DNA from 3 places in the Chryseomicrobium aureum genome. Region 3 is predicted to be linked to each of the others. Evidence: a T-box and tRNA genes for the amino acid it is inferred to sense, from the RefSeq annotation. Region 3 holds a T-box; the other regions hold tRNA genes.

Region 1 (10,244 bases), 860 kb from region 3:
TGTTGAACAAGTAATCGCTGCTTCAAATCTGGAAAAGGTGTTGCTCGCGCAAAGCCGATTTTATCAATCCCAATGGAGTGGGCATAGTGAATCAATTGGGTTTGAAAATCGCGTACATTCACCTGCCTCACCTCCTGTGGTATGATGTCAAATAGAAAGGGTGGTTATATATGCGTGTATCACTTGATTCTCAACTCATCGAACGAGTACCTGAGCTGAAAATCGGACTTATCCATTATACCAAAATTTCTGTAGGCGATTCTCCTCAAATGCTTAAAGGGCGCTTGCAACTATTTCAAGAGCAACTTTTTTTTGAAATTGAGGAGCATGGATTCGAACATTTTCCTACACTTACAAGTTACCGCACCATTTTTAAACAGACAGGTACAAACCCTACCCGTTACCGTCCTTCCGCTGAGGCCCTTTATCGTCGGGTGGCAAAGCAGAATTACATGCTTCCTGTGCATTCAGGCATAGATAGTAACACATTCTTCTCTCTTTATTACGGCATCCCGTTTGGCTTATATGATACGGCTCATCTTGATGGACATCTACATTTTGCCATTGGAGACGAAAGCACATCCTACGAAGCATTAAATGGACGTGAAACCACTCTTACAGGTATTCTAACTTCCCATGATGCAACTGGTCCATTCGGCAGTCCCTATGTCGACTCGGTGCGAACTGCGGTGACGACTCAGACAACAGATGCTTTACATATCGTGTATCTTACACCTGAAACGGCCGATCAACAGGCTGGGAAACTTTTAAATGCTGTTCAGTCCATGTTCACGCAAATTCATGGTGGAGATTGTAAACAACTTCTCTTATCCAAATCCAATCCGGAAGGAACGATTTAAATGACATCTTTTACATTAGCAGATGGTATACGGTTACGAAGCCTTTTAACGAAACAAGTACAAGAACTCGAACAAGAAATGCTGCGTGTTGCATTTACACTTTCTGAAAAAGGCCAAGCTCTACCAGAACAACGACGTTCCGTAGATGATGTCGATAGCGATATTAAAATGATTCGACAAGACATCATGCTTCTTGACCGCTTAATTTATAAAGCAAACCTTGCTACAGCAATAGACTATCAAGGAGAACAAATTCCGTTGGTAGAGGCTATTGAGTATGCGATGCAGCTTCGTGCGCAAGCAAAGCTTTATAAACAGCTTGGTGCATCTCCTAAAGAACAACCGGAGTATGGATACGGAGAAGCGGCAGCCTATATGCGTGTTGCCCGTTTCGACCCAGAAGAATACCGCGAAAAAGCGCTGCAATATGAAAGAAATGCCAATAAAGTTTCAGGTCTTGTCAATTCTAAGAACTATCAAGTAGAACTAGAGTTTGATGCATCTCGTTACGAGTAACCTTCTGACAAGTGAGACTCTTGTCAGAAGCTGATCCGGTCTCAACCAACTACCTGTGAAGCCAACCCATAACCCTTCACTCGTTCCAACGTTCCCCATCTCTTTTGACCAACCAAAAATTAGATGCGTAAGCAAAATCTTAACCGGATCAGAAAACGCCTGCTCGTCCTAGTGACAAGCAGGCGTTTTGCTATTAATACGCGCGACCAAACCACACGCTATGTTTCGCTTCGTTACCACAGTTTATACATGTTTTCTTCTCAGTCGGTGGATTGAAAGGAATGTTACGCGTCGTGAATTTCGTCTCTTCTTTGACGTTCTCTTCACATGCGTCTTCTCCACACCAGCCACCAAGAATCCATCCAGGAATCTTTCCTTCTGTTTGTGAAGTTTCGATATGTGCTTTTAACTCATCTAATGTGTCCACATGCGTATGACTATTCTCTTCACGGAAAACAACCGCTTTGTCATAAAGTCGAGTCTGCATCACTGTTAATTCGTTTTCAATCGATGCGACTAGATCGTCAAGAGCGACTGCTGTCTTCTCTTCTGCATCACGTGCTTTCATCAGCGCTTGGCCATTCTCTAAATCACGAGGACCTAATTCTACGCGTACAGGAACACCTTTCAATTCCCACTCGTTGAATTTGTATCCAGGAGATTGGTCCGAATCATCTAATTTCACACGAATGCCTTTTGCTTTTAGTTCAGCAAAGATTTTATCCAAGTTCTCCACGATTTCAGGCTTCTTTTTCCAAGGTCCTACTGGAATCAATACGACTTGTGTTGGCGCCATTTTTGGTGGCAATACAAGGCCTTGTTCATCTCCGTGCACCATGATCATGGCACCAATCAAGCGAGTCGATGTTCCCCAAGATGTAGTGTGAACATGCACGTGCTTATTTTCTTTATTCAAATATTTAATATCAAATGCTTCCGCAAATTTTGTCCCGAGATAGTGAGATGTTCCAGCTTGAACAGCCTTTCCGTCTTTCATCATCGCCTCGATTGAGAACGTATCTACTGCACCCGCAAAGCGCTCAGAAGGTGTTTTTTGACCGTCGTATACTGGAATCGCTAGTAAGTCTTCTACTACTTCTTTGTAAACTTGAAGCATTTGCATCGTCTCTTTACGTGCATCCTCTTCATCAACATGAGCAGTGTGTCCTTCTTGCCATAAAAATTCAGATGTACGAATGAAAGGTAACGTCTTTTTCTCCCAGCGGAAAACATTTGCCCATTGATTGATCAGTACAGGGAGGTCTCTATAGCTTTTGATCCAATCTGAATAAAGATGACCAATCATCGTCTCAGACGTCGGACGCAATGCGAGACGTTCTTCTAACTGTTCGCCTGCAGCTTCTGTCACCCATGGTAATTCAGGTGAGAAACCTTCGATATGGTCTTTTTCTTTTTGGAAGAAAGACTCAGGAATCAACATCGGGAAATACGCATTGCGGTGACCTGTCTCTTTAAAACGACGGTCCATCTCCGCTTGTATTCTCTCCCAAAGCTCATAACCATCTGGTTTGAATGCGATACATCCGCGAACAGGTGTATAATCCATTAAATCTGCTTTTTGAATCGTATCGATGTACCACTTTGAAAAATCATTTTGTTGTACTGACATTGTATTGCCTCCTTTAATTTTGACAAAATAAAAAGCAGAAAAACACCCAAAAGGGCGCCTTCCTGCTGGATAGACACGGTACCACCTTCATTCGTCACAAGGACGATCTCAAGCGTCTTTATCGGGAACGAACCGGCTGTGTTTGCACAGCATCTCCATGGGAGGTTTCCGCATGCATGGACGGCGCAGCTCTCATCACTCACTGCACTTTCTGAACGTTTACATTACGTACTTGACCACTTCAAAGACTCTTCTATATGAACCTCACTATAGCAAATTCTAATGGTATCTGCAATAGCTAGTAAATTTGCTGATACTCTTTGTCCTTTTTCCCATACACAAAGAAGTAAAGCAAAACAGCACTGAGTGCAACAATGCTTAACACAAAGTACATCTCGGCATACGTTAAAAACCCTAACATGATTCCTAATAAATATGGCCCAAAACCAAGCCCAGCATCCAAGAAAATAAAGAATGTAGATGTAGCCATGCCCATACGATGCATCGGCGTCAGCTTAACTGCGATTGCTTGTGTACAAGATTGCATGTTTCCAAATCCGAAACCAATCAAGCTTGCAGCTATCAAGAACGTAAGGGAGCTTGTAGCTGTACTTAATAGATAAAGACCTAACGCTAATAAAACAAACGCAGGATACATTACATAGTTTGCTCCCTTTCGATCCATTAAACGCCCTGTAAATGGCCTTGAAATAAGAACGGATAGAGCATACACCAAGAAGAAGACACTGGCAGCCTCAATCAAGTCTAAATCAATTGCATAGAAATTCATGAATGATAAAACGCTCGAGAAGCAGAACGCAATAACAAGTGTTACAAATGCTATAGGAACTGCCTTTGGTTCGATAAGACTTCGGATTGAGAATGATGTTTCCTTTTCATCCTTTAAAGCTTTTACTGGAGGTACTTGAACTAATGAAGCAATGACTAAACCAACTACTCCTACAATGAAACAAATCAAAAAAATTACAGGGAAAGTAGTTACGCGTGTCAGCATTAATCCAACAAACGGACCAATTGCTGTAGCTAGGGTTGAACTCATACTAAAATAGCCGATCCCTTCTCCACGTCTTGCCATTGGAATAATAGAAGCTACCATCGTTGCTGCAGCTGTACTTGCAATTCCAAGTGAAATACCATGCAACAGGCGCGTAAGTAATAAAATCGTTATGTCTACCTGCACAAAGTACAACAAAGTGACTGCATTAAACAAAATAAACCCAATAAGTAATGTCTTTTTTCGTCCAATCTCATCAATCTTTCCACCGATGAGCAATCGACCGATCAAGGTTCCTACAATAAAAATTCCAGTAACCAAACCAGCTTGGCTCGTTGTGGCTTTAAACGAATCAACAGCATAAAGACCAATGATCACAACTAATAAGAAAAAAACGAGTGTCAGTAGAAAATTGACACTCGAAATAAGAATAAAGTTTCGCGTCCATAACTTTTGTCGTTCCATTTCTACAACACCTCTTTCAAACTTAACTACCCAAAAACCAAATAAAAAAACTCTACCTGGCAGAGGTAGAGTCGTACTACATAATATACCGGCGGTCGGGGTCGAACCGACACTCCCGTGAAGGAACTGGATTTTGAGTCCAGCGCGTCTGCCAATTCCGCCACACCGGCGCTATATGGAGGCGGCAACCGGATTTGAACCGGTGATAAAGGTGTTGCAGACCTGTGCCTTACCACTTGGCTATGCCGCCAATTTTTTGGAGCGGAAGACGAGGTTCGAACTCGCGACCCCCACCTTGGCAAGGTGGTGTTCTACCACTGAACTACTTCCGCAAAATGGCTGGGGTACTAGGATTCGAACCTAGGCATGACGGAATCAAAATCCGTTGCCTTACCGCTTGGCTATACCCCATCAAAAGGGCGACCGAGGGGAATTGAACCCCCGAATGCCGGAATCACAATCCGGTGCGTTAACCACTTCGCCACGACCGCCACGATTATAAAAACTATATCAAGACAAATAAAAAAAGACAAATAATGGGGCGACCGAGGGGAATTGAACCCCCGAGTGCCGGAATCACAATCCGGTGCGTTAACCACTTCGCCACGACCGCCACGATTTATCAATGTAAGAATTGGCAGGGGCAGTAGGAATCGAACCCACACTGACGGTTTTGGAGACCGTAGTTCTACCTTTAAACTATGCCCCTAAATAAAAAAATGGTGGAGGGGGACGGATTCGAACCGCCGAACCCTAAGGAGCGGATTTACAGTCCGCCGCGTTTAGCCACTTCGCTACCCCTCCACAAACTATGGTGCCGGCGAAAGGACTTGAACCCTCAACCTACTGATTACAAGTCAGTTGCTCTACCAGTTGAGCTACACCGGCCTAAAAATGGTGGCTCAGGACGGAATCGAACCGCCGACACAAGGATTTTCAGTCCTTTGCTCTACCAACTGAGCTACTGAGCCAACAAGATTTTATGTAAGCGATATGGCTTATGTAAAATCTACTTATTAAAAAATGGCGGTCCCGACGGGAATCGAACCCGCGATCTCCTGCGTGACAGGCAGGCATGTTAACCGCTACACCACGGGACCTTGGTTGCGGGGGCAGGATTTGAACCTGCGACCTTCGGGTTATGAGCCCGACGAGCTACCGAGCTGCTCCACCCCGCGACAATACTAATAAAAAATAAATGGTGGAGGATGACGGGATCGAACCGCCGACCCCCTGCTTGTAAGGCAGGTGCTCTCCCAGCTGAGCTAATCCTCCGTATGAATGGTGACCCCTACGGGATTCGAACCCGTGTTACCGCCGTGAAAGGGCGGTGTCTTAACCGCTTGACCAAGGGGCCATTGTTTGTAAGAGCTCTATGGCGGAGAGCAAGGGATTTGAACCCTTGATACGCGATTAACGTATACACGATTTCCAATCGTGCTCCTTCGGCCACTCGGACAGCTCTCCATAGAATGGCTCCGAAGGTAGGACTCGAACCTACGACCAACCGGTTAACAGCCGGTTGCTCTACCACTGAGCTACTTCGGAATAAATAATGCCTAGCGACGTCCTACTCTCACAGGGGGAGACCCCCAACTACCATCGGCGCTGAAGAGCTTAACTTCCGTGTTCGGTATGGGAACGGGTGTGACCTCTTCGCCATCATCACTAGACTTATTTGAAAGACAAGACTTATTATATCAAACCCACTCAGTATTACAAGTGTTTTCTCAATAAAATTTGTTCTTTCAAAACTGGATAGAATGACAATTGATTGTGTTCAGTTGTGGAATCGAATCCACATCTAAATGTTGTCGAGTTCCGTGACCTAGAAACACGCTCCCAGACCGGCCGCACCCGATAAGACGAAGACCGTCTTCTCGTGCACGTCCGATCTACTCGGAGTTTCTTGCGCAGGTCACTTCACATCTCGTTTTTTGGTTAAGTCCTCGATCGATTAGTATTCGTCAGCTCCACACGTCGCCGTGCTTCCACCCCGAACCTATCTACCTCATCGTCTTTGAGGGATCTTACTTACTTGCGTAATGGGAAATCTCATCTTGAGGGGGGCTTCATGCTTAGATGCTTTCAGCACTTATCCCGTCCACACATAGCTACCCAGCGATGCCTTTGGCAAGACAACTGGTACACCAGCGGTGTGTCCATCCCGGTCCTCTCGTACTAAGGACAGCTCCTCTCAAATTTCCTACGCCCACGACGGATAGGGACCGAACTGTCTCACGACGTTCTGAACCCAGCTCGCGTACCGCTTTAATGGGCGAACAGCCCAACCCTTGGGACCGACTACAGCCCCAGGATGCGATGAGCCGACATCGAGGTGCCAAACCTCCCCGTCGATGTGGACTCTTGGGGGAGATAAGCCTGTTATCCCCGGGGTAGCTTTTATCCGTTGAGCGATGGCCCTTCCATGCGGAACCACCGGATCACTAAGCCCGTCTTTCGACCCTGCTCGACTTGTAGGTCTCGCAGTCAAGCTCCCTTCTGCCTTTACACTCTTCGAATGATTTCCAACCATTCTGAGGGAACCTTTGGGCGCCTCCGTTACACTTTAGGAGGCGACCGCCCCAGTCAAACTGTCCGCCTGACACTGTCTCCTGCCCGGGTCACGGGCATGGGTTAGAACTTCAATACAACCAGGGTAGTATCCCACCGACGCCTCCTCCGAAGCTGGCGCTCCGGGCTCTTAGGCTCCTACCTATCCTGTACAAGTTGCACCAAAGTTCAATATCAGGCTACAGTAAAGCTCCACGGGGTCTTTCCGTCCTGTCGCGGGTAACCTGCATCTTCACAGGTACTATAATTTCACCGAGTCTCTCGTTGAGACAGTGCCCAGATCGTTACGCCTTTCGTGCGGGTCGGAACTTACCCGACAAGGAATTTCGCTACCTTAGGACCGTTATAGTTACGGCCGCCGTTTACTGGGGCTTCAATTCGCACCTTCGCTTGCGCTAAGCACTCCTCTTAACCTTCCAGCACCGGGCAGGCGTCAGCCCCTATACGTCACCTTACGGTTTTGCAGAGACCTGTGTTTTTGCTAAACAGTCGCCTGGGCCTATTCACTGCGGCTCTCTCGGGCTTTCACCCTGTCAGAGCACCCCTTCTCCCGAAGTTACGGGGTCATTTTGCCGAGTTCCTTAACGAGAGTTCACTCGCTCACCTTAGGATTCTCTCCTCGACCACCTGTGTCGGTTTGCGGTACGGGCACCTCCCGCCTCGCTAGAGGCTTTTCTTGGCAGCGTGAAATCAGAAACTTCGGACTATGTCCTCCTCATCACAGCCTGGTGTTATAGATGCGGGATTTGCCTCACATCACACCTCACTGCTTGAACGTGCACATCCAACGGCACGCTTCCCTATCCTACTGCGTCCCCCCATCACTCAAATGGCGGGGAGGTGGTACAGGAATATCAACCTGTTGTCCATCGTCTACGCCTATCGGCCTCGACTTAGGTCCCGACTGACCCTGAGCGGACGAGCCTTCCTCAGGAAACCTTGGTCATACGGTGGATGGGATTCTCACCCATCTTTCGCTACTCATACCGGCATTCTCACTTCTAAGCGCTCCACCTGTCCTTCCGGTCAGACTTCGACGCCCTTAGAACGCTCTCCTACCACGCATACCCTAGGTATGCATCCACAGCTTCGGTGAACCGTTTAGCCCCGATACATTTTCGGCGCAGCGTCACTCGACCAGTGAGCTATTACGCACTCTTTAAATGATGGCTGCTTCTAAGCCAACATCCTGGTTGTCTAAGCAACGCCACATCCTTTTCCACTTAACGGTTACTTGGGGACCTTAGCTGGTGGTCTGGGCTGTTTCCCTCTTGACTACGGATCTTATCACTCGCAGTCTGACTCCCAGATACAAATCATCGGCATTCGGAGTTTGTCTGAATTCGGTAACCCGGGATGGGCCCCTAGTCCAAACAGTGCTCTACCTCCGAGATTCTTCATCTGAGGCTAGCCCTAAAGCTATTTCGGAGAGAACCAGCTATCTCCAGGTTCGATTGGAATTTCTCCGCTACCCACACCTCATCCCCGCACTTTTCAACGTGCGTGGGTTCGGACCTCCAGTGAGTGTTACCTCACCTTCATCCTGGACATGGGTAGATCACCTGGTTTCGGGTCTACGACCCCATACTCATTCGCCCTGTTCAGACTCGCTTTCGCTGCGGCTCCGTCTCCTCGACTTAACCTTGCATGGAATCGTAACTCGCCGGTTCATTCTACAAAAGGCACGCTATCACCCATTAACGGGCTCTAACTACTTGTAGGCACACGGTTTCAGGATCTCTTTCACTCCCCTTCCGGGGTGCTTTTCACCTTTCCCTCACGGTACTGGTTCACTATCGGTCACTAGGGAGTATTTAGCCTTGGGAGATGGTCCTCCCGGATTCCGACGGAATTTCACGTGTTCCGCCGTACTCAGGATCCACTCTGGAGGGCAATGGGTTTGGACTACAGGACTCTTACCTCGTGTCGTGGGCCTTTCCAGACCGCTTCGTCTACCCCTTGCCTTTGTAACTCCGTATAGAGTGTCCTACAACCCCAAGAGGCAAGCCTCTTGGTTTGGGCTCTTCCCGTTTCGCTCGCCGCTACTCAGGGAATCGATTTTTCTTTCTCTTCCTCCAGGTACTTAGATGTTTCAGTTCCCTGGGTCTGCCTCCGACCAGCTATGTATTCACTGGAAGGTAACACGCCATTACGCGTGCTGGGTTTCCCCATTCGGAAATCTCCGGATCAAAGCTCACTTACAGCTCCCCGAAGCATATCGGTGTTAGTGCCGTCCTTCATAGGCTCCTAGTGCCAAGGCATCCACCGTGCGCCCTTCCTAACTTAACCTAAGTTAGTGCTCTCCATGAAGAAGAGACTTAAGGTCACACGTCAATTGCTTGACGTTGTGTTTGTTACAATCAATGTCGTTCTATCCAGTTTTCAAAGAACAGGTTGTTGAATGTATGAACATTCAAAACTGAACTGCAAGACGTCAAGTCAAGACCCGAGGGTCTGTTCCGAAATAATCCTTAGAAAGGAGGTGATCCAGCCGCACCTTCCGATACGGCTACCTTGTTACGACTTCACCCCAATCATCTGTCCCACCTTCGGCGGCTGGCCCCATAAAGGTTACCCCACCGACTTCGGGTGTTACAAACTCTCGTGGTGTGACGGGCGGTGTGTACAAGGCCCGGGAACGTATTCACCGTGGCATGCTGATCCACGATTACTAGCGATTCCAGCTTCATGTAGGCGAGTTGCAGCCTACAATCCGAACTGAGAATGGTTTTATGGGATTGGCTCCCCCTCGCGGGTTCGCAGCCCTTTGTACCATCCATTGTAGCACGTGTGTAGCCCAGGTCATAAGGGGCATGATGATTTGACGTCATCCCCACCTTCCTCCGGTTTGTCACCGGCAGTCACCTTAGAGTGCCCAACTGAATGCTGGCAACTAAGATCAAGGGTTGCGCTCGTTGCGGGACTTAACCCAACATCTCACGACACGAGCTGACGACAACCATGCACCACCTGTCACCGCCGTCCCCGAAGGGAAGGCCTAGTCTCCTAGGCGGTCGGCGGGATGTCAAGACCTGGTAAGGTTCTTCGCGTTGCTTCGAATTAAACCACATGCTCCACCGCTTGTGCGGGCCCCCGTCAATTCCTTTGAGTTTCAGTCTTGCGACCGTACTCCCCAGGCGGAGTGCTTAATGCGTTAGCTGCAGCACTAAGGGGCGGAAACCCC
Region 2 (10,244 bases), 940 kb from region 3:
ATTGGGCGTAAAGCGCGCGCAGGCGGTCCCTTAAGTCTGATGTGAAAGCCCACGGCTCAACCGTGGAGGGTCATTGGAAACTGGGGGACTTGAGTGCAGAAGAGGAAAGCGGAATTCCAAGTGTAGCGGTGAAATGCGTAGAGATTTGGAGGAACACCAGTGGCGAAGGCGGCTTTCTGGTCTGTAACTGACGCTGAGGCGCGAAAGCGTGGGGAGCAAACAGGATTAGATACCCTGGTAGTCCACGCCGTAAACGATGAGTGCTAAGTGTTAGGGGGTTTCCGCCCCTTAGTGCTGCAGCTAACGCATTAAGCACTCCGCCTGGGGAGTACGGTCGCAAGACTGAAACTCAAAGGAATTGACGGGGGCCCGCACAAGCGGTGGAGCATGTGGTTTAATTCGAAGCAACGCGAAGAACCTTACCAGGTCTTGACATCCCGCCGACCGCCTAGGAGACTAGGCCTTCCCTTCGGGGACGGCGGTGACAGGTGGTGCATGGTTGTCGTCAGCTCGTGTCGTGAGATGTTGGGTTAAGTCCCGCAACGAGCGCAACCCTTGATCTTAGTTGCCAGCATTCAGTTGGGCACTCTAAGGTGACTGCCGGTGACAAACCGGAGGAAGGTGGGGATGACGTCAAATCATCATGCCCCTTATGACCTGGGCTACACACGTGCTACAATGGATGGTACAAAGGGCTGCGAACCCGCGAGGGGGAGCCAATCCCATAAAACCATTCTCAGTTCGGATTGTAGGCTGCAACTCGCCTACATGAAGCTGGAATCGCTAGTAATCGTGGATCAGCATGCCACGGTGAATACGTTCCCGGGCCTTGTACACACCGCCCGTCACACCACGAGAGTTTGTAACACCCGAAGTCGGTGGGGTAACCTTTATGGGGCCAGCCGCCGAAGGTGGGACAGATGATTGGGGTGAAGTCGTAACAAGGTAGCCGTATCGGAAGGTGCGGCTGGATCACCTCCTTTCTAAGGATTATTTCGGAACAGACCCTCGGGTCTTGACTTGACGTCTTGCAGTTCAGTTTTGAATGTTCATACATTCAACAACCTGTTCTTTGAAAACTGGATAGAACGACATTGATTGTAACAAAACACAACGTCAAGTGAATTGACGTGTGACCTTAAGTCTCTTCTTCATGGAGAGCACTAACTTAGGTTAAGTTAGGAAGGGCGCACGGTGGATGCCTTGGCACTAGGAGCCTATGAAGGACGGCACTAACACCGATATGCTTCGGGGAGCTGTAAGTGAGCTTTGATCCGGAGATTTCCGAATGGGGAAACCCAGCACGCGTAATGGCGTGTTACCTTCCAGTGAATACATAGCTGGTCGGAGGCAGACCCAGGGAACTGAAACATCTAAGTACCTGGAGGAAGAGAAAGAAAAATCGATTCCCTGAGTAGCGGCGAGCGAAACGGGAAGAGCCCAAACCAAGAGGCTTGCCTCTTGGGGTTGTAGGACACTCTATACGGAGTTACAAAGGCAAGGGGTAGACGAAGCGGTCTGGAAAGGCCCACGACACGAGGTAAGAGTCCTGTAGTCCAAACCCATTGCCCTCCAGAGTGGATCCTGAGTACGGCGGAACACGTGAAATTCCGTCGGAATCCGGGAGGACCATCTCCCAAGGCTAAATACTCCCTAGTGACCGATAGTGAACCAGTACCGTGAGGGAAAGGTGAAAAGCACCCCGGAAGGGGAGTGAAAGAGATCCTGAAACCGTGTGCCTACAAGTAGTTAGAGCCCGTTAATGGGTGATAGCGTGCCTTTTGTAGAATGAACCGGCGAGTTACGATTCCATGCAAGGTTAAGTCGAGGAGACGGAGCCGCAGCGAAAGCGAGTCTGAACAGGGCGAATGAGTATGGGGTCGTAGACCCGAAACCAGGTGATCTACCCATGTCCAGGATGAAGGTGAGGTAACACTCACTGGAGGTCCGAACCCACGCACGTTGAAAAGTGCGGGGATGAGGTGTGGGTAGCGGAGAAATTCCAATCGAACCTGGAGATAGCTGGTTCTCTCCGAAATAGCTTTAGGGCTAGCCTCAGATGAAGAATCTCGGAGGTAGAGCACTGTTTGGACTAGGGGCCCATCCCGGGTTACCGAATTCAGACAAACTCCGAATGCCGATGATTTGTATCTGGGAGTCAGACTGCGAGTGATAAGATCCGTAGTCAAGAGGGAAACAGCCCAGACCACCAGCTAAGGTCCCCAAGTAACCGTTAAGTGGAAAAGGATGTGGCGTTGCTTAGACAACCAGGATGTTGGCTTAGAAGCAGCCATCATTTAAAGAGTGCGTAATAGCTCACTGGTCGAGTGACGCTGCGCCGAAAATGTATCGGGGCTAAACGGTTCACCGAAGCTGTGGATGCATACCTAGGGTATGCGTGGTAGGAGAGCGTTCTAAGGGCGTCGAAGTCTGACCGGAAGGACAGGTGGAGCGCTTAGAAGTGAGAATGCCGGTATGAGTAGCGAAAGATGGGTGAGAATCCCATCCACCGTATGACCAAGGTTTCCTGAGGAAGGCTCGTCCGCTCAGGGTCAGTCGGGACCTAAGTCGAGGCCGATAGGCGTAGACGATGGACAACAGGTTGATATTCCTGTACCACCTCCCCGCCATTTGAGTGATGGGGGGACGCAGTAGGATAGGGAAGCGTGCCGTTGGATGTGCACGTTCAAGCAGTGAGGTGTGATGTGAGGCAAATCCCGCATCTATAACACCAGGCTGTGATGAGGAGGACATAGTCCGAAGTTTCTGATTTCACGCTGCCAAGAAAAGCCTCTAGCGAGGCGGGAGGTGCCCGTACCGCAAACCGACACAGGTGGTCGAGGAGAGAATCCTAAGGTGAGCGAGTGAACTCTCGTTAAGGAACTCGGCAAAATGACCCCGTAACTTCGGGAGAAGGGGTGCTCTGACAGGGTGAAAGCCCGAGAGAGCCGCAGTGAATAGGCCCAGGCGACTGTTTAGCAAAAACACAGGTCTCTGCAAAACCGTAAGGTGACGTATAGGGGCTGACGCCTGCCCGGTGCTGGAAGGTTAAGAGGAGTGCTTAGCGCAAGCGAAGGTGCGAATTGAAGCCCCAGTAAACGGCGGCCGTAACTATAACGGTCCTAAGGTAGCGAAATTCCTTGTCGGGTAAGTTCCGACCCGCACGAAAGGCGTAACGATCTGGGCACTGTCTCAACGAGAGACTCGGTGAAATTATAGTACCTGTGAAGATGCAGGTTACCCGCGACAGGACGGAAAGACCCCGTGGAGCTTTACTGTAGCCTGATATTGAACTTTGGTGCAACTTGTACAGGATAGGTAGGAGCCTAAGAGCCCGGAGCGCCAGCTTCGGAGGAGGCGTCGGTGGGATACTACCCTGGTTGTATTGAAGTTCTAACCCATGCCCGTGACCCGGGCAGGAGACAGTGTCAGGCGGACAGTTTGACTGGGGCGGTCGCCTCCTAAAGTGTAACGGAGGCGCCCAAAGGTTCCCTCAGAATGGTTGGAAATCATTCGAAGAGTGTAAAGGCAGAAGGGAGCTTGACTGCGAGACCTACAAGTCGAGCAGGGTCGAAAGACGGGCTTAGTGATCCGGTGGTTCCGCATGGAAGGGCCATCGCTCAACGGATAAAAGCTACCCCGGGGATAACAGGCTTATCTCCCCCAAGAGTCCACATCGACGGGGAGGTTTGGCACCTCGATGTCGGCTCATCGCATCCTGGGGCTGTAGTCGGTCCCAAGGGTTGGGCTGTTCGCCCATTAAAGCGGTACGCGAGCTGGGTTCAGAACGTCGTGAGACAGTTCGGTCCCTATCCGTCGTGGGCGTAGGAAATTTGAGAGGAGCTGTCCTTAGTACGAGAGGACCGGGATGGACACACCGCTGGTGTACCAGTTGTCTTGCCAAAGGCATCGCTGGGTAGCTATGTGTGGACGGGATAAGTGCTGAAAGCATCTAAGCATGAAGCCCCCCTCAAGATGAGATTTCCCATTACGCAAGTAAGTAAGATCCCTCAAAGACGATGAGGTAGATAGGTTCGGGGTGGAAGCACGGCGACGTGTGGAGCTGACGAATACTAATCGATCGAGGACTTAACCAAAATTTTAGATGTGGCGGCGACTGTCCAGAAATGCCGAGATAAGATGGCAGACACAGCGAGGTTCTACCTCGATGGGGCTGACAGCTTGTGGAGTGTATTTCTAGGAGCCAGAACTCGATTCCATATCTGAACACAATCAATTGTCATTCTATCCAGTTTTGAAAGAACAAATTTTATTGAGAAAACACTTGTAATACCGGGTGGGTTTGATATAATAAACCTTGTCTTTCAACAAATGAATAGCCAGTCTAGTGATGATGGCGAAGAGGTCACACCCGTTCCCATACCGAACACGGAAGTTAAGCTCTTCAGCGCCGATGGTAGTTGGGGGTCTCCCCCTGTGAGAGTAGGACGTCGCTAGGCAATGGAGGATTAGCTCAGCTGGGAGAGCACCTGCCTTACAAGCAGGGGGTCGGCGGTTCGATCCCGTCATCCTCCACCATTTATTTAAAAAGTGAAATAGCTTGGGCTATGTAACTAGATTCAACACCGTGCCGGTGTAGCTCAACTGGTAGAGCAACTGACTTGTAATCAGTAGGTTGAGGGTTCAAGTCCTTTCGCCGGCACCACTTCAAGAGAGCCATTAGCTCAGTTGGTAGAGCATCTGACTTTTAATCAGAGGGTCGAAGGTTCGAGTCCTTCATGGCTCACCATTTTATATGAACATGCGGGTGTGGCGGAACTGGCAGACGCACTAGACTTAGGATCTAGCGCCGCAAGGCGTGGGGGTTCGACTCCCTTCACCCGCACCATTTTCATATGACATGTATACAATGCGGAAGTAGTTCAGTGGTAGAACACCACCTTGCCAAGGTGGGGGTCGCGAGTTCGAACCTCGTCTTCCGCTCCATATTTCTTAAATGCCTTACATACAATACCCTTGCCGGGGTGGCGGAACTGGCAGACGCACAGGACTTAAAATCCTGCGGTAGGTGACTACCGTACCGGTTCGATTCCGGTCCTCGGCACCACTTATATTATGCGCCCGTAGCTCAATTGGATAGAGCGTCTGACTACGGATCAGAAGGTTGTGGGTTCGACTCCTGCCGGGCGCGCCATAATACGAGAAGTAGCTCAGCTTGGTAGAGCACTTGGTTTGGGACCAAGGGGTCGCAGGTTCGAATCCTGTCTTCTCGACCATTTAAACCTGATACCCATTATGGGGCCTTAGCTCAGCTGGGAGAGCGCCTGCCTTGCACGCAGGAGGTCAGCGGTTCGATCCCGCTAGGCTCCACCAATTATTCTTATACTTATTATGGCGGCCTAGCTCAGCTGGCTAGAGCGTACGGTTCATACCCGTGAGGTCGGGGGTTCGATCCCCTCGGCCGCCATCTTAAGGACCTTTAGCTCAGTTGGTTAGAGCAGACGGCTCATAACCGTCCGGTCGCAGGTTCGAGTCCTGCAAGGTCCACCAGTATAATCACACAGCGGAGGTATACCCAAGTCCGGCTGAAGGGATCGGTCTTGAAAACCGACAGGCGGGTCAAACCGCGCGGGGGTTCGAATCCCTCTACCTCCTCCATTTTTTAAAGCTACTGGGTAATGAAGCTTAGCTTTCACTAGAAACAGAATAATATTGTCGCGGGGTGGAGCAGCTCGGTAGCTCGTCGGGCTCATAACCCGAAGGTCGCAGGTTCAAATCCTGCCCCCGCAACCAATGGTCCCGTGGTGTAGCGGTTAACATGCCTGCCTGTCACGCAGGAGATCGCGGGTTCGATTCCCGTCGGGACCGCCATTTTTTTGAAAAATACATAATCGGCTCAGTAGCTCAGTTGGTAGAGCAAAGGACTGAAAATCCTTGTGTCGGCGGTTCGATTCCGTCCTGAGCCACCATTTGCGGGTGTAGTTTAGTGGTAAAACCCCAGCCTTCCAAGCTGGTGATGAGGGTTCGATTCCCTTCACCCGCTCCAAATGGGCCTATAGCTCAGCTGGTTAGAGCGCACGCCTGATAAGCGTGAGGTCGATGGTTCGAGTCCATTTAGGCCCACCATGTATTCCGAAGTAGCTCAGTTGGTAGAGCATCCGGCTGTTAACCGGCAGGTCGCAGGTTCGAGTCCTGCCTTCGGAGCCATTGATGGGGAAGTACTCAAGTGGCTGAAGAGGCGCCCCTGCTAAGGGTGTAGGTCGGGCAACCGGCGCGAGGGTTCAAATCCCTCCTTCTCCGCCATCATGCATTGGCCCCTTGGTCAAGCGGTTAAGACACCGCCCTTTCACGGCGGTAACACGGGTTCGAATCCCGTAGGGGTCATCGCAAAAAGCAGATTCTTCTTTAATGAAGGATGTGCTTTTTATTTGTAATAAAGCGATACATTTTAAAGCCAGTAGAAGCTCTGATAGAATCAGAGTCTCTACTGGCTTTTTGTAAATTAAATCAGGAATAAGATTTTCCTAACTCTGTTAAGCGCTGTGCGAATGGTTCAGTACGATCAAATGCTGCTCCGTAAGTTTCTCGCACTTCATAAGCACTAGTGCCATGTTCTACATAATCCAGACCTGTAACTTCTTCTTCCTCAGATACACGGATTCCGCTAATGCCCTTCGTCACTAAAACAACTCCTGCCGTTGATACGGATACCCAAGCGATTACAGCTAGTACTCCAACAAGCTGAATACCAAGTAAAGAAACACTTCCGGTTGTAAAGAGGCCCGATGCTGTATCGAACAGTCCTACTGCAAGCGTTCCCCATACACCAATAATTCCGTGAACTGTAATTGCACCGACTGGATCGTCTACGCGAAGTTTTGCATCCAGTAGTCGAATTCCCTCTGTCATTACAATTCCTGCAATAAAACCAATTATTATCGCAGAAGGGAGGCTCACATTAGCTGCTCCTGCAGTGATTCCCACAAGTCCACTTAATGCTCCATTCAGAGTAAGTGAAGCATCGATTTGACCGTAGCGGAGTTTCGTGTATAGTGCAGTTGAGACGACACCTGCTGATGCAGCCAGTAATGTATTTGTGATAATTGAAGGGACTACAGCAGGATCTGCCGCTAAAGTACTTGCTCCATTGAATCCAAACCAACCCAACCATAGAATGAATACACCTAATGCGCCAAGAGGAATACTATGACCTGGGATGACATTTACTTTTTTCCCTGTGTATTTACCAATACGTGGGCCTAAAATTGCCGCTGCAACAAGAGCTCCAGTAGCACCGGTCAAGTGGACAACTGTTGAGCCTGCAAAATCTATAAAACCTAATTGTGCAAGCCAACCACCAGACCAAATCCAGTGGCCAACAACTGGGTAAATAACGGTAACCATTGCAATGGTTAGAACAAAGTAAGCAGATAGTTTCATGCGTTCAGCAACAGCCCCTGAAATGATTGTTGCTGCAGTGGCAGCGAATACGGCTTGGAAGACGAAGAATGCAATATCATCGACTCCTGTAAGTGCAAATCCACTCGTCCCAATCAAACCATTGAATGAATCACCGAACATGAGTGCATAGCCTACTACAAAATAGAGAAGAGAAGCAATAGAGACGGTAATAAAGTTTTTCATGAGTATGTTTACAGTGTTCTTTGATCGAGTAAAACCAGATTCGACCATTGCAAATCCAGCATGCATAAAGAAAACAAGAATTGTACCAAGCATGATCCACAGCATATTAATAGATGATTGTAAAAGTTCAGGTGTCATTAGATTTCCTCCTTAGTGGACCGCAACGGTGCCCGTCTCTTTTGTGCGAATACGAATTGCTTCTTCAACTGGGTAAATAAAAATTTTCCCATCTCCAACTTTGCCAGTAGAGGCATGTTCTACGATCAGCTCTGTCAATGACTTTACTTCCGTGTCATCGACAACCATTTCAAGTTTCAATTTTGTATGAAACTCCATCTCATATTTATTACCTCGGAACAGACCTGTGCGACCTTCTTGTTTTCCAATCCCAGCTACCTCACTCACGCTAAATCCATCAATTCCGTGTAAAGCCAATGCTTGTCGAATCTGTGGGAAGACATCTGGTCGAACAATTGCCTCTATCTTTTTCATACTTGCACCTCCAATGTTAGAATATATAACATCATAAAATTAATTTTCTGAAAAATCAAGCATTATTTTTAAAATGATGTAAAGAAAGTTGACATGAAGTATTTTTCAGGAAGTTTTCGAGTCTAAAGTGTGCGAGCAAATCCGGAAAAGAGTAAAATGAAGATAGTGTGAAGTGTAAAGTCACGGAGGTTTAAACAATGTCAAAACAAGTAGGTTCTCTAACAGGTACTGAGTATCTCTATACAGAGACGATTGATACAGAAGGAATTTCTCCCATTGCATTTTTTGAAGCTGGGGACCGACATTATCAAGGTCAGCGCTTCTTTTGGCAAAATCGAGAGAAAACCCATACGATTGTTGGGATTGGTCATGCAATCGTATTAAAAGCAACGGGTGATGATAGAGTTGAGGTCATTCAAACGGAATGGAACCGACTAAAGCAATTAGTGGTGAAAGAGCAATTAGACCAAGCGCCTTTATTATTTGGAGGGTTTTCATTTGATGCAAAACATCCAGGAAGTGATGAATGGCGTAAGTTTTCATCTTCCTATTTTGTAGTTCCAGAATTTCAATTAGAAATAAAAAATGAATCCACGAAACTCTCCATCAATAGTTTAGTAGAGCGCTCCGATCAAAGTGCTCGTTTTGATGAGCTTCGAAAAGAGAGAGACCGTCTTCTTCATGTAGCACAAGTACAAGAGCGACCACTGTTCGAAAAGGCTGTGGTTATCGAAAAGACGGAGAGGAACGTTCCGGATTACTTGGCTGCTGTTCGCGCGGTGAAAAAGGAAATCACTCGTGGAGAAGTAGACAAAGTCGTAATTTCACGATCGATTGAATTAGATTTTGAGGAACCGGTTTCAACAGGTTCTGCTCTTTACTATGCGCTTCAAGAGCAGCCAGAGAGCTATATCTTTGTCTTAGAAAACGGCGCATCTGCTTTTGTTGGTGCTACACCTGAACGCTTGATTCGCAAAGAGCAAGGGATGATCTACTCAGCTGGAGTGGCTGGTTCTGTTCGTCGCGGAAAAGACGTGGCGGAAGATCAACGTTTAGGAAATGCTTTACTCGCAGATGAGAAAAATCGCGAGGAACATGACTTTGTCGTATCTATGATTCGTACGGTCATTGAACCGATTTGTACAGATCTGCAAATCCCGCAACAACCTAAGCTTTTAAAAATTCGTGACATCCAGCATCTGTTTACACCTATTCAGGGCACGGCAAAAAAAGATGCCGATATGTTTTCATTTGTGAAAGCTTTGCATCCGACTCCAGCATTAGGTGGAACACCACGCAAACGAGCTGTCGAACTCATTCGAGAGCTTGAACAGATGGATCGAGGGTATTATGCGGCTCCAATTGGTTTTGTAGATGCAAATGACAATGGAGAATTTGCGGTGGGGATACGATCGGCGCTCCTGCGAGGTGGTAAAGCGCTGTTATATGCAGGGGGTGGAATTGTCTCAGAATCAGAACCACTTGCTGAACTCGAAGAGACAAATGTTAAGTTCCGGCCGATGCTTCGTGTTTTAGGGGGCAATCGTCATGAATTATAAGCAGAATCTCACGGCTTACGTTCGCGCTATACTTTCAGGACTGAAAGACTATGGCGTTTCTGAAGTTGTTATAAGTCCTGGTTCACGTTCAACGCCACTCGCTTATGGAGTTGTGTCGGACCAAGATTTTTCGGCATCTATTCAAGTAGATGAGCGTTCGGCAGCATTTTATGCTCTTGGCCTTGCGAAAGCCTCAGGAAAGTCGGTTGCTCTCATTTGTACATCGGGTTCAGCAGCAGCTAACTATTTTCCTGCCATTGTCGAGGCGTATTATGCGCGTATTCCATTAATCGTGTTAACGGCAGATCGCCCACATGAACTGCGAGAAGTCGGTGCTCCACAAACCATCGATCAGGTGAAAATGTATGGCACGCATGTTAAATGGGCAATAGATTATCCGGTCGTGGATTCATTCGAGGGCACAACGCCTTTTGTATATAGTCAAACAACACGTGCAGTCCTGGAGTCTTGCACGAATCCAAGAGGCCCCGTTCATTTAAATATTCCATTCCGTGAACCATTGCTCCTTGATTTTGAGATGGAAATTCCAGCGAAACGAGAAAAGATGCTCGATTCGACACAATCGGT
Region 3 (10,244 bases):
AAGTCTGACCGGAAGGACAGGTGGAGCGCTTAGAAGTGAGAATGCCGGTATGAGTAGCGAAAGATGGGTGAGAATCCCATCCACCGTATGACCAAGGTTTCCTGAGGAAGGCTCGTCCGCTCAGGGTCAGTCGGGACCTAAGTCGAGGCCGATAGGCGTAGACGATGGACAACAGGTTGATATTCCTGTACCACCTCCCCGCCATTTGAGTGATGGGGGGACGCAGTAGGATAGGGAAGCGTGCCGTTGGATGTGCACGTTCAAGCAGTGAGGTGTGATGTGAGGCAAATCCCGCATCTATAACACCAGGCTGTGATGAGGAGGACGTAGTCCGAAGTTTCTGATTTCACGCTGCCAAGAAAAGCCTCTAGCGAGGCGGGAGGTGCCCGTACCGCAAACCGACACAGGTGGTCGAGGAGAGAATCCTAAGGTGAGCGAGTGAACTCTCGTTAAGGAACTCGGCAAAATGACCCCGTAACTTCGGGAGAAGGGGTGCTCTGACAGGGTGAAAGCCCGAGAGAGCCGCAGTGAATAGGCCCAGGCGACTGTTTAGCAAAAACACAGGTCTCTGCAAAACCGTAAGGTGACGTATAGGGGCTGACGCCTGCCCGGTGCTGGAAGGTTAAGAGGAGTGCTTAGCGCAAGCGAAGGTGCGAATTGAAGCCCCAGTAAACGGCGGCCGTAACTATAACGGTCCTAAGGTAGCGAAATTCCTTGTCGGGTAAGTTCCGACCCGCACGAAAGGCGTAACGATCTGGGCACTGTCTCAACGAGAGACTCGGTGAAATTATAGTACCTGTGAAGATGCAGGTTACCCGCGACAGGACGGAAAGACCCCGTGGAGCTTTACTGTAGCCTGATATTGAACTTTGGTGCAACTTGTACAGGATAGGTAGGAGCCTAAGAGCCCGGAGCGCCAGCTTCGGAGGAGGCGTCGGTGGGATACTACCCTGGTTGTATTGAAGTTCTAACCCATGCCCGTGACCCGGGCAGGAGACAGTGTCAGGCGGACAGTTTGACTGGGGCGGTCGCCTCCTAAAGTGTAACGGAGGCGCCCAAAGGTTCCCTCAGAATGGTTGGAAATCATTCGAAGAGTGTAAAGGCAGAAGGGAGCTTGACTGCGAGACCTACAAGTCGAGCAGGGTCGAAAGACGGGCTTAGTGATCCGGTGGTTCCGCATGGAAGGGCCATCGCTCAACGGATAAAAGCTACCCCGGGGATAACAGGCTTATCTCCCCCAAGAGTCCACATCGACGGGGAGGTTTGGCACCTCGATGTCGGCTCATCGCATCCTGGGGCTGTAGTCGGTCCCAAGGGTTGGGCTGTTCGCCCATTAAAGCGGTACGCGAGCTGGGTTCAGAACGTCGTGAGACAGTTCGGTCCCTATCCGTCGTGGGCGTAGGAAATTTGAGAGGAGCTGTCCTTAGTACGAGAGGACCGGGATGGACACACCGCTGGTGTACCAGTTGTCTTGCCAAAGGCATCGCTGGGTAGCTATGTGTGGACGGGATAAGTGCTGAAAGCATCTAAGCATGAAGCCCCCCTCAAGATGAGATTTCCCATTACGCAAGTAAGTAAGATCCCTCAAAGACGATGAGGTAGATAGGTTCGGGGTGGAAGCGTGGCGACACGTGGAGCTGACGAATACTAATCGATCGAGGACTTAACCAAACATTTAGATGTGGCGGCGACTGTCCAGAAATGCCGAGATAAGATGGCAGACACAGCGAGGTTCTACCTCGATGGGGCTGACAGCTTGTGGAGTGTATTTCTAGGAGCCAGAACTCGATTCCATATCTGAACACAATCAATTGTCATTCTATCCAGTTTTGAGCGAACAGGCTCAAGGTCTAGTGATGATGGCGAAGAGGTCACACCCGTTCCCATACCGAACACGGAAGTTAAGCTCTTCAGCGCCGATGGTAGTTGGGGGTCTCCCCCTGTGAGAGTAGGACGTCGCTGGGCAACAGAGAAGAAGGTCATCCCGTCAGGGGTGGCCTTTTTTGTATGCAAAAAAGTAAGACAACCTTCTCATACGGTGTTTGTCTTCTCGCAGATGGATGTGTCTTCCTTGCGATGTTCGTCTGAAGAGCCAGTCCACGAACGAAGAGGACAGCGCGTGAGATCAAACTTCACTTTCTTGTAAGAACTGAAGTCACAAAACCCTTGCTAGTAAGACCTGAAATGTCAAAGACCTCTTTCTAGCAAATGCTTGATTACAAAATGCGTTTCTAGGAAGCCCTTAGATCTCCAAGTGTATTTCTAGTAAGTAGTGATCTGTCAGTGGTCGAACGCCAGTTTACAAAAGTTAAATAAGAAATTAAGAGGGATAACTTCTCAGTGGTGATCAATCCCGGAGTCCAGGTCGTCATTTCCCGGGCCATCTGAGTTTTCCCGAGACCCGGCAACGAAGATGAAAGTGATCTTCTTTCAGCTTACGTGGGGAGGCTCGGGGAAACTCACCCAGGAAATGGCGGCCTGGATGGAGGGATTGACAGCTAAGAAACACCTCCACCTGTCCTCTTCGTTCTTACTTTGATCTTTAGAACAAGTATCGTAAGATAGATCTGGCTTTTTCACTGCATATTCCCAGTTCATCTTAGTTGAATTTCCTCCTCCCTATTCGGTAAAGTAAAACTACACCGAAAGGAGCGAACACACACATGACAACCGTATTTGACTTCAAAGTAAAAGCAACGACTGGCGATGAAGTAGCACTCGATACATACAAAGGCAAAGTGCTCGTCGTCGTCAACACTGCGAGTAAGTGTGGCTTCACCCCCCAATTTGAAGAATTGCAAAGCCTTTATGAGAAGTACAAAGACCAAGGATTCGAAGTCCTAGGCTTCCCAAGTGACCAATTCAACAATCAAGAGTTTGAAAACATCGATGAAACGATGAGTTTCTGCCAACGCAACTATGGTGTCTCATTCCCAATGTTTGCGAAAGTAGATGTAAAAGGCACAGATGCAGATCCACTATTCCAACACCTCGTTTCAGAAAAGAAAGGGTTGCTCTCAGAAGGGATTAAGTGGAACTTCACAAAGTTCTTAGTGGATCGTGACGGAAATGTTGTAAAACGCTACGCACCTCAGACAAATCCATCAAAAATTGAAGAAGATTTAGTGAAGTATCTATAGGACGGAGAAATCCGTTCTTTTTTTGTGAAAAATCGGAATACATGTTTAATTTGATGCTGCCTTGACACCTCTTAGCCACGCTGATAACCTTAACACTAATATTCAAAATCAAGAGGAGGAAGACGGAAAATGTGGGAATCAAAATTCCAGCGTGAAGGATTAACATTTGATGACGTATTGCTTGTTCCAGCGAAATCAGAGGTATTGCCAAAGGATGTCGACTTATCAGTTCAATTGACAGAGAAGATTAAAGTGAACATTCCGATTTTAAGTGCAGGAATGGATACCGTAACAGAAGCAAAGATGGCTATTGCTATGGCACGTCAAGGCGGTCTCGGTATTATTCACAAGAATATGAGCATTGATGAGCAAGCGGAACAAGTGGAGACAGTTAAGCGTTCGGAAAATGGCGTTATCACAGATCCGTTCTTCCTAACACCAACACATCAGGTGTATGATGCAGAACATTTGATGGGCAAATACCGCATCTCAGGTGTGCCAATCGTGAACAATGAAGAAGAGCAAAAGCTTGTTGGAATTATCACGAATCGCGACCTTCGTTTCATCCAAGATTATTCATTGAAAATTGATGACGTGATGACGAAAGAGAACTTGGTGACAGCTCCTGTTGGCACAACACTTCAAGAAGCGGAAAAAGTGCTACAAAAATACAAGATTGAAAAACTTCCAATTGTAGATGAAGACGGTATTTTAAAAGGTCTTATTACAATTAAAGATATTGAAAAAGTAATTGAGTTTCCGAACGCTGCAAAAGACCAACATGGCCGCCTTCTTGTCGGAGCAGCAGTGGGTGTCACGAAAGATACACTGATGCGCGTAGAGAAGCTTGTGAAGGCACATGTAGATGTCATTACGATTGATACAGCACATGGTCACTCACAAGGTGTAATGGAAACTGTGAAAGAGATTCGCGCAGCTTACCCAGAACTTGCAATCATTGCAGGGAATGTAGCGACTTCAGAAGCAACGCGTGAGCTGATTGAAGCGGGAGCAGACATCATTAAAGTCGGAATCGGTCCTGGTTCAATTTGTACAACACGTGTTGTTGCAGGCGTTGGGGTTCCTCAAATTTCAGCGGTATACGATTGTGCAACAGAAGCACGCAAGCACGGCAAAGCCATTATTGCTGATGGCGGGATTAAATATTCTGGCGATATTGTGAAAGCATTAGCTGCTGGTGGACATGTTGTGATGTTAGGAAGCATGCTTGCAGGTACGACAGAAAGCCCTGGAGAGACTGAAATCTTCCAAGGACGTCGCTTTAAAGTGTACCGTGGAATGGGATCAATTGGTGCCATGGAACGTGGTTCAAAAGATCGTTACTTCCAAGAAGATGCGAAGAAACTGGTGCCAGAAGGTATTGAAGGGCGTCTTCCATACAAAGGGCCACTTGCAGATACGATTCACCAGTTAACAGGTGGGATTCGTTCTGGAATGGGATACTGCGGAGCGCACAACTTGGAAAAACTTCGAAATGAAGCACAATTTGTGAAAATGACAGGTGCCGGCCTTCGTGAGAGTCACCCACATGATGTACAAATTACAAAAGAAGCACCAAACTATTCTATTTCCTAATAACTAGTTCCTATCAGGAACATTCGCACACCTTATGACGTCTATACTAGGCATTAGGTGTGTTTTTTTAGTGAAAATGCATTTTTTCTACTAGCCTTGTGTTAAAATGAGCAAGGAAAAATAGGCTTTGGAGGGTAAAAACATTGAAAAAATGGATGGCACAGTGGCTCCTCATTCCGATGCTTTTAATTTCAGGAATCGTAGGAATCCCGCAAGCAGCTCAAGCGGAGACAGATCCGCTTAACTTAACCGTAGATGCTGCAATTATGATTGACGCTGAGACTGGGAAAATTTTATATAGCAAAAATGCAGAACAACCACTTGCGATTGCTAGTATGACAAAAATGATGACAGAGTATCTGTTATTTGAAGCGATTGAAGAAGGACGTATTACATGGGATCAACAATATTCGGTCACAGACTATACATACCGCCTTTCACAAAATCGTGCACTAAGTAATGTACCTCTTCGCCAAGATGGTACATATTCGATTCGTGAATTGTATGAAGCAATGGCGATCTATTCTGCCAATGCAGCGACAGTAGCGATTGCTGAGACAATTGCAGGCACAGAAGACAATTTTGTTACATTGATGAATGAAAAAGCAGAAGAGTTAGGACTTGAAGGGTATAACTTCGTCAACTCATCGGGATTAAACAATGAAGATCTAATGGGAATGCACCCAGCTTCTACTGGCGCGAGCGATGAAAACGTGATGCCTGCAAAAGCTGTGGCAACATTATCATTTGCACTTCTTCGCGATTACCCGGAAGTACTAGAAGTGGCAAGCATCCCTCGTAAGACGTTCCGTGAAGGGACAGACGATGCAACAGACATGCCAAACTGGAACTTCATGTTACCAGGACTTGTCTATGAGTACGAAGGTGTGGATGGATTAAAAACGGGAACAACTGAACTTGCTGGTCATTCATTCGCAAGTACTGCAACACGTGGCGACATGCGTTTAATTACAGTCGTGATGAAAGCAGTAGATGCGCAAGGTGTAGGTTCTTATAAAGCGCGCTTTGATGCAACTCGTGCTCTATTGGATTACGGCTTTGCGCAATTTACAAAACAAGAGATCGTAGCACCAGGACAAACAATAGAAGGTGCAGAGACACTTGCTGTCGATAAAGGGAAAGAAGATGAAGTTGCAATTGCTCCAAAAGAAGGCATTTCGATGGTCATCAAGTCAAATGAAAAAGACTTGTACACACCTGTATTTACACCGACAGAAGAGATGCTTGAAGCAGAGGTAGAAAGCGGCCAGGTTGTCGGAAAAGTAAAACTGGAGAAAACGGAAGGTGAAGACCTTGGTTACATCCTGGATAAAGAAGCAGGAGTAGACGTTGTGACGACAGCTGCAGTAGAACGTGCAAGCTGGATTTCTCTTGTATTCCAAGGAATTGGAGCATTCTTTACAGGACTATGGGGGAATGTAACAGAATTCGTTGGTGGATTGTTTTAAACCAAAAGTAAAGAGGCTGTGACAAAACCCAGCAAAGGGAGTTTCTCGTCATGAGAAACTCCCTTTTTGTATGTTCTATTGGGTGTAGGGGAAGCGTTCCGCGGGCGCGGGCTGAGCCTCGGTCTCAGCTTCCGCTTATAATCCCGCTGGAGTCACGCCTACACACTTTTCATTTTGTTATCTTTAACTTCATTTGTGGAATTAACTGAGTTATGTCCCTGCCTCTTTTTGTATGCAGTATTCCGCAAGTTGTTCAAATAAGTCGTTCAGTGCAGGTTCCATCTTCTCTTCGGGGATGCCCCCAAAGCCCAGTAATAACTTGGAAGAGACAGTTGTCCGGTTGATGCGGTAATGGTCAAGTGCAGAGATACGGATACCAATTTCCGCAAGTTTGGTTCTCAATTGTTCCCCCGTGAAATGTGTCTGGCAATCTATCACAACATGCATGCCAGCTTGATCTCCAGAAATCGAGAGCCACTCTGCATACGGTTCGCCAATCTTTCGTAAGATGTCTAATTTTCGTTTGTAGAGCTTCCGCATTCGGTTTACATGTTTCTCAAAATACCCTTTTTCCATAAATTGAGTCAAAGTTGCTTGATCAAAGCGTGGGACAGTAGCTGCATAATGTCCAAATTGGCGTCTGTACACATCCAATAAATGCGATGGAATGACCGCATACGCGATACGCAGTGAGGGCATCAGAGATTTTGAAAATGTGCTCAAATAAATCACGCGATTATTTGTATCAAATCCTTGCAGTGCAGGGATTGGCATTCCGACATAACGGAATTCGCTGTCATAATCGTCCTCGATGATATAGCCACCGGTTTCAGTTGCCCACTTTAACAATTGATTTCGTCTAGAGGCAGATAGGATGGCGCCGGTTGGGAACTGGTGAGCAGGCGTAATATAAGCAGCTGTGGCATTGGTTGTTCGAAGTTCGCTGACTTTCATCCCTTCTTCGTCTACAGCAATCGGTACGGCTTGATAGGCGCTGTTTTGTGAGAAGTGATGGGTAAGCGAATAGCCTGGATCTTCCACTGCCAATACTCCGGCGTCCCCCATTAAGCGTAAGAGAAAAGGTAAGAGCTGTTCGGTTCCTGACCCGATGATGACTTGCTCAGGGGTACACCTGACACCCCGTGATTGATAGAGATAGGTCGCAATCTGTTGGCGAAGAGAGAGGTCTCCTTGAGGGTGTCCAAGGTGAAGTAGCTCTCGATTTCGATCAGACAGCACATCACGTGCGCATTTTCTCCATTGTTCTAATGGAAAGTGCGCAAGGTCGATTTTCCCTGGATGAAAGTCATAGCGGTAGCTCGGGGCTTCTAGTTCTTGTCGAGCAGGTTGTTCGCCAGGTGTACTCCGGATGAGTTCTGTACTGTTTTGTACAAAGTATCCTTTGCGAGGCAGTGCAATGACATAGCCCTCATCTACAAGTTGGTGATAGGTCGTTTCAATCGTTGTCTGACTGATGGACAAGTAATCCGCCAATTGACGCTTCGAAGGAAGCTTTTCTCCTTCGGCAAGCTGCCCTGTCAATATCGCTTCACGAAAAGCGCGATACAGCCGTTCATAGAGTGGCATGGATGAATCAGTTGATAGGTGTGGTAGAAATAATTCCATAGCAACGTCCTCCGTTCAAGTTCTGTGGTTTTAGTATACGGGAATATAGATGTGTACGTTGCACAATTTGTGAAAATCGGGTAAACTAGAGCTAATTTCATGTGTGAAAAACGATGATCGGAAGCAGTAACAAGCCCGTTTTTTCAAGAGAGTCAGCGGTTGGTGAGAGCTGATAAAAACACTTGTGAATCCATCCTGAGAGTTGCCTTCGGTATAACGAAGGCCGGTCAAGAGGCCGTTATGAGACAAGTGGTGTTCCTATGGACACAACCAGGGTGGTAACGCGGGTAGCTCTCGTCCCTTTTTTAGGGATGGGGGCTTTTTGTATGCAAAAAATCGTTGGAAGCCAATCAAGAGGAGGAAATTCTATGTTAGATGTACGGTATGTACGTGACAATTTTGATGCCGTAAAGGCAAAGCTCGCAAAGCGAGGAGAAGATATCTCAGAGTTTGATCAATTTGAAGTGCTCGATCAAAAACGCCGAGAGTTGATTGCCAAAACAGAAGAGTTGAAGTCTGAGCGCAATAAAGTGTCTGAGCAGATCTCTACGATGAAGCGCAACAAAGAAAATGCAGATGAGGCCATCGCACGTATGCGTCAAGTTGGCGATGAAATCAAAGAGTTAGACGAAGAACTTCGTGAAGTTGAAGAAAAGTTCAATTATATGATGATGCGTATTCCAAACATTCCGCACGACAGCGTACCAATCGGGGATACAGAAGACGATAACGTCACGCACCGTACGTGGGGAGATGCACCGTCATTTGACTTCGAACCGAAAGCCCACTGGGATATCGTGACAGATTTGAAGCTTGTCGACTTTGAACGTGCAGCGAAAGTAACGGGAAGCCGTTTTGCTTTCTACCGTGGTCTAGGTGCACGTCTTGAGCGTGCTTTACTGAACTTCATGATGGATCTGCACTCTGAAGAGCATGGCTACGAAGAAATGATTCCACCGTACATGGCAAACCGTGAGAGTTTAACGGGAACAGGCCAGTTGCCGAAGTTTGAAGAAGATGCCTTCTTGATCCAAGAGGAAGATTACTTCTTGATTCCAACAGCTGAAGTACCGGTGACGAACTTCTACCGAGATGAAATCTTAGAAGCTGAGCAACTTCCACAAGCGTTCACAGCGTATAGCGCATGTTTCCGTTCTGAAGCAGGATCTGCAGGACGCGACACACGTGGCTTGATTCGTCAGCATCAATTCAACAAAGTCGAACTGGTTCGTTTTGTGAAGCCAGAAGAATCTTACGAGCAACTGGAACTATTAACAGGACACGCAGAGAAAGTGCTTCAACTTCTTGGTCTTCCGTACCGCGTGTTGTTGATGTGTACAGCCGACCTAGGGTTCACAGCAGCGAAGAAATACGATATCGAAGTATGGCTTCCAAGCTACAACGACTTCAAAGAGATTTCTTCTTGCAGTAATTTTGAAGATTTCCAAGCGCGTCGTGCGGGTATCCGATTCCGCCGCGAGCCAGGTGCAAAACCTGAATATGTGCACACGTTGAACGGAAGCGGCCTAGCGATTGGTCGTACGGTTGCGGCGATTTTAGAAAACTACCAGCAAGCAGACGGATCTGTTGTGATTCCAGAAGTATTGCGTCCATACATGGGTGGTAAAGACGTTATCCGTTAATTGAAAAAGCAGCCGACTCTTATAGGGAGTCTGGCTGCTTTTGTTGTTTGCGGAGCTTTTTTTGCTCACGTAAGTTACGGAAGAAAGAGGTGAGGATTTCGCCACAGGCCTCAGCCTCCACACCTTCAATGACTTCACATGCATGGTTGAAACGTTCATCGTTTAGGAGAGTGTAAAGTGAATGCACGCACCCTGCTTTTGCATCGCGTGCGCCGTAAACGACGCGTGGAATCCGGGATTGTAAGATAGCCCCTGCACACATCGGGCAAGGCTCGAGCGTGACATAAAGCGTCGTGTCTTCTAAGCGCCAGCTACCGAGCTGTTTGCATCCCTCTTCGATGACTAACATCTCCGCATGGGTAAGGGCGTTTTGCGTCGCTTCTCGGAGGTTCGAGCCTCGTGCGATGATGGTGTCGTTATGAACAAGAATCGCTCCGATGGGGACTTCTCCAGCATCGCCAGCCTTCTTTGCTTCGGCAAGCGCTTCTCTCATATAGAAGTCGTGCATAAGACCTTCCTCCTCTCTAATTTTATGTTTCTTTGCTTGGAAAGATGGACGGATTTTCATCTATGTTTCATGGTAGAGCTGTGGTAAAATGGAAAGCACGACTTGAGACAGAAGAGTGAGGTCAGAAGCTATGTCTATTCCATTTATTACGGTTGAAGGGCCTATTGGCGTCGGGAAAACGTCCCTAGCAAAAGCCATCGCCGATACGTATCAATTTGAATTACTGAAAGAAATCGTTGACGAGAACCCGTTCTTAGATAAA

Evidence for each region. The T-box of region 3 lies ahead of serS (serine--tRNA ligase). A T-box ahead of a tRNA ligase gene usually reads a tRNA of that ligase, here a tRNA-Ser.
Region 1: it encodes a tRNA-Ser, which carries the amino acid that the T-box ahead of serS (serine--tRNA ligase) is inferred to sense. The anticodon was not compared.
Region 2: it encodes a tRNA-Ser, which carries the amino acid that the T-box ahead of serS (serine--tRNA ligase) is inferred to sense. The anticodon was not compared.

Annotation. Positions count from the first base shown of each region.
Region 1 covers NZ_CP171117.1:794,239-804,482, reverse strand. The annotation lists gene queG (tRNA epoxyqueuosine(34) reductase QueG) at 1-122, opposite strand, end outside; gene ACF3OH_RS04390 (B3/4 domain-containing protein) at 171-860, shown strand; gene ACF3OH_RS04385 (hypothetical protein) at 861-1,376, shown strand; gene proS (proline--tRNA ligase) at 1,570-3,006, opposite strand; gene ACF3OH_RS04375 (MFS transporter) at 3,305-4,486, opposite strand; tRNA gene ACF3OH_RS04370 (tRNA-Leu) at 4,573-4,656, opposite strand; tRNA gene ACF3OH_RS04365 (tRNA-Cys) at 4,663-4,736, opposite strand; tRNA gene ACF3OH_RS04360 (tRNA-Gly) at 4,744-4,818, opposite strand; tRNA gene ACF3OH_RS04355 (tRNA-Gln) at 4,823-4,897, opposite strand; tRNA gene ACF3OH_RS04350 (tRNA-His) at 4,905-4,977, opposite strand; tRNA gene ACF3OH_RS04345 (tRNA-His) at 5,024-5,099, opposite strand; tRNA gene ACF3OH_RS04340 (tRNA-Trp) at 5,122-5,195, opposite strand; tRNA gene ACF3OH_RS04335 (tRNA-Tyr) at 5,207-5,290, opposite strand; tRNA gene ACF3OH_RS04330 (tRNA-Thr) at 5,299-5,374, opposite strand; tRNA gene ACF3OH_RS04325 (tRNA-Phe) at 5,382-5,457, opposite strand; tRNA gene ACF3OH_RS04320 (tRNA-Asp) at 5,511-5,586, opposite strand; tRNA gene ACF3OH_RS04315 (tRNA-Met) at 5,588-5,664, opposite strand; tRNA gene ACF3OH_RS04310 (tRNA-Val) at 5,686-5,761, opposite strand; tRNA gene ACF3OH_RS04305 (tRNA-Glu) at 5,769-5,843, opposite strand; tRNA gene ACF3OH_RS04300 (tRNA-Ser) at 5,863-5,953, opposite strand; tRNA gene ACF3OH_RS04295 (tRNA-Asn) at 5,960-6,034, opposite strand; rRNA gene rrf (5S ribosomal RNA) at 6,044-6,159, opposite strand; rRNA gene ACF3OH_RS04285 (23S ribosomal RNA) at 6,424-9,349, opposite strand; rRNA gene ACF3OH_RS04280 (16S ribosomal RNA) at 9,536-10,244, opposite strand, start outside.
Region 2 covers NZ_CP171117.1:1,698,610-1,708,853, reverse strand. The annotation lists rRNA gene ACF3OH_RS08970 (16S ribosomal RNA) at 1-983, shown strand, start outside; rRNA gene ACF3OH_RS08965 (23S ribosomal RNA) at 1,172-4,097, shown strand; rRNA gene rrf (5S ribosomal RNA) at 4,345-4,460, shown strand; tRNA gene ACF3OH_RS08955 (tRNA-Val) at 4,464-4,539, shown strand; tRNA gene ACF3OH_RS08950 (tRNA-Thr) at 4,591-4,666, shown strand; tRNA gene ACF3OH_RS08945 (tRNA-Lys) at 4,675-4,750, shown strand; tRNA gene ACF3OH_RS08940 (tRNA-Leu) at 4,765-4,849, shown strand; tRNA gene ACF3OH_RS08935 (tRNA-Gly) at 4,873-4,947, shown strand; tRNA gene ACF3OH_RS08930 (tRNA-Leu) at 4,980-5,068, shown strand; tRNA gene ACF3OH_RS08925 (tRNA-Arg) at 5,079-5,155, shown strand; tRNA gene ACF3OH_RS08920 (tRNA-Pro) at 5,161-5,237, shown strand; tRNA gene ACF3OH_RS08915 (tRNA-Ala) at 5,259-5,334, shown strand; tRNA gene ACF3OH_RS08910 (tRNA-Met) at 5,355-5,428, shown strand; tRNA gene ACF3OH_RS08905 (tRNA-Ile) at 5,435-5,511, shown strand; tRNA gene ACF3OH_RS08900 (tRNA-Ser) at 5,527-5,619, shown strand; tRNA gene ACF3OH_RS08895 (tRNA-Met) at 5,678-5,754, shown strand; tRNA gene ACF3OH_RS08890 (tRNA-Asp) at 5,757-5,832, shown strand; tRNA gene ACF3OH_RS08885 (tRNA-Phe) at 5,855-5,930, shown strand; tRNA gene ACF3OH_RS08880 (tRNA-Gly) at 5,934-6,007, shown strand; tRNA gene ACF3OH_RS08875 (tRNA-Ile) at 6,011-6,087, shown strand; tRNA gene ACF3OH_RS08870 (tRNA-Asn) at 6,093-6,168, shown strand; tRNA gene ACF3OH_RS08865 (tRNA-Ser) at 6,174-6,264, shown strand; tRNA gene ACF3OH_RS08860 (tRNA-Glu) at 6,274-6,345, shown strand; gene ACF3OH_RS08855 (ammonium transporter) at 6,469-7,743, opposite strand; gene ACF3OH_RS08850 (P-II family nitrogen regulator) at 7,756-8,097, opposite strand; gene ACF3OH_RS08845 (isochorismate synthase MenF) at 8,295-9,656, shown strand; gene menD (2-succinyl-5-enolpyruvyl-6-hydroxy-3-cyclohexene-1-carboxylic-acid synthase) at 9,646-10,244, shown strand, end outside.
Region 3 covers NZ_CP171117.1:2,635,364-2,645,607, reverse strand. The annotation lists rRNA gene ACF3OH_RS13875 (23S ribosomal RNA) at 1-1,671, shown strand, start outside; rRNA gene rrf (5S ribosomal RNA) at 1,850-1,965, shown strand; gene ACF3OH_RS13865 (glutathione peroxidase) at 2,664-3,140, shown strand; gene guaB (IMP dehydrogenase) at 3,270-4,736, shown strand; gene ACF3OH_RS13855 (serine hydrolase) at 4,880-6,205, shown strand; gene ACF3OH_RS13850 (PLP-dependent aminotransferase family protein) at 6,416-7,831, opposite strand; T-box leader at 7,936-8,136, shown strand; gene serS (serine--tRNA ligase) at 8,200-9,474, shown strand; gene tadA (tRNA adenosine(34) deaminase TadA) at 9,494-9,982, opposite strand; gene ACF3OH_RS13835 (deoxynucleoside kinase) at 10,113-10,244, shown strand, end outside.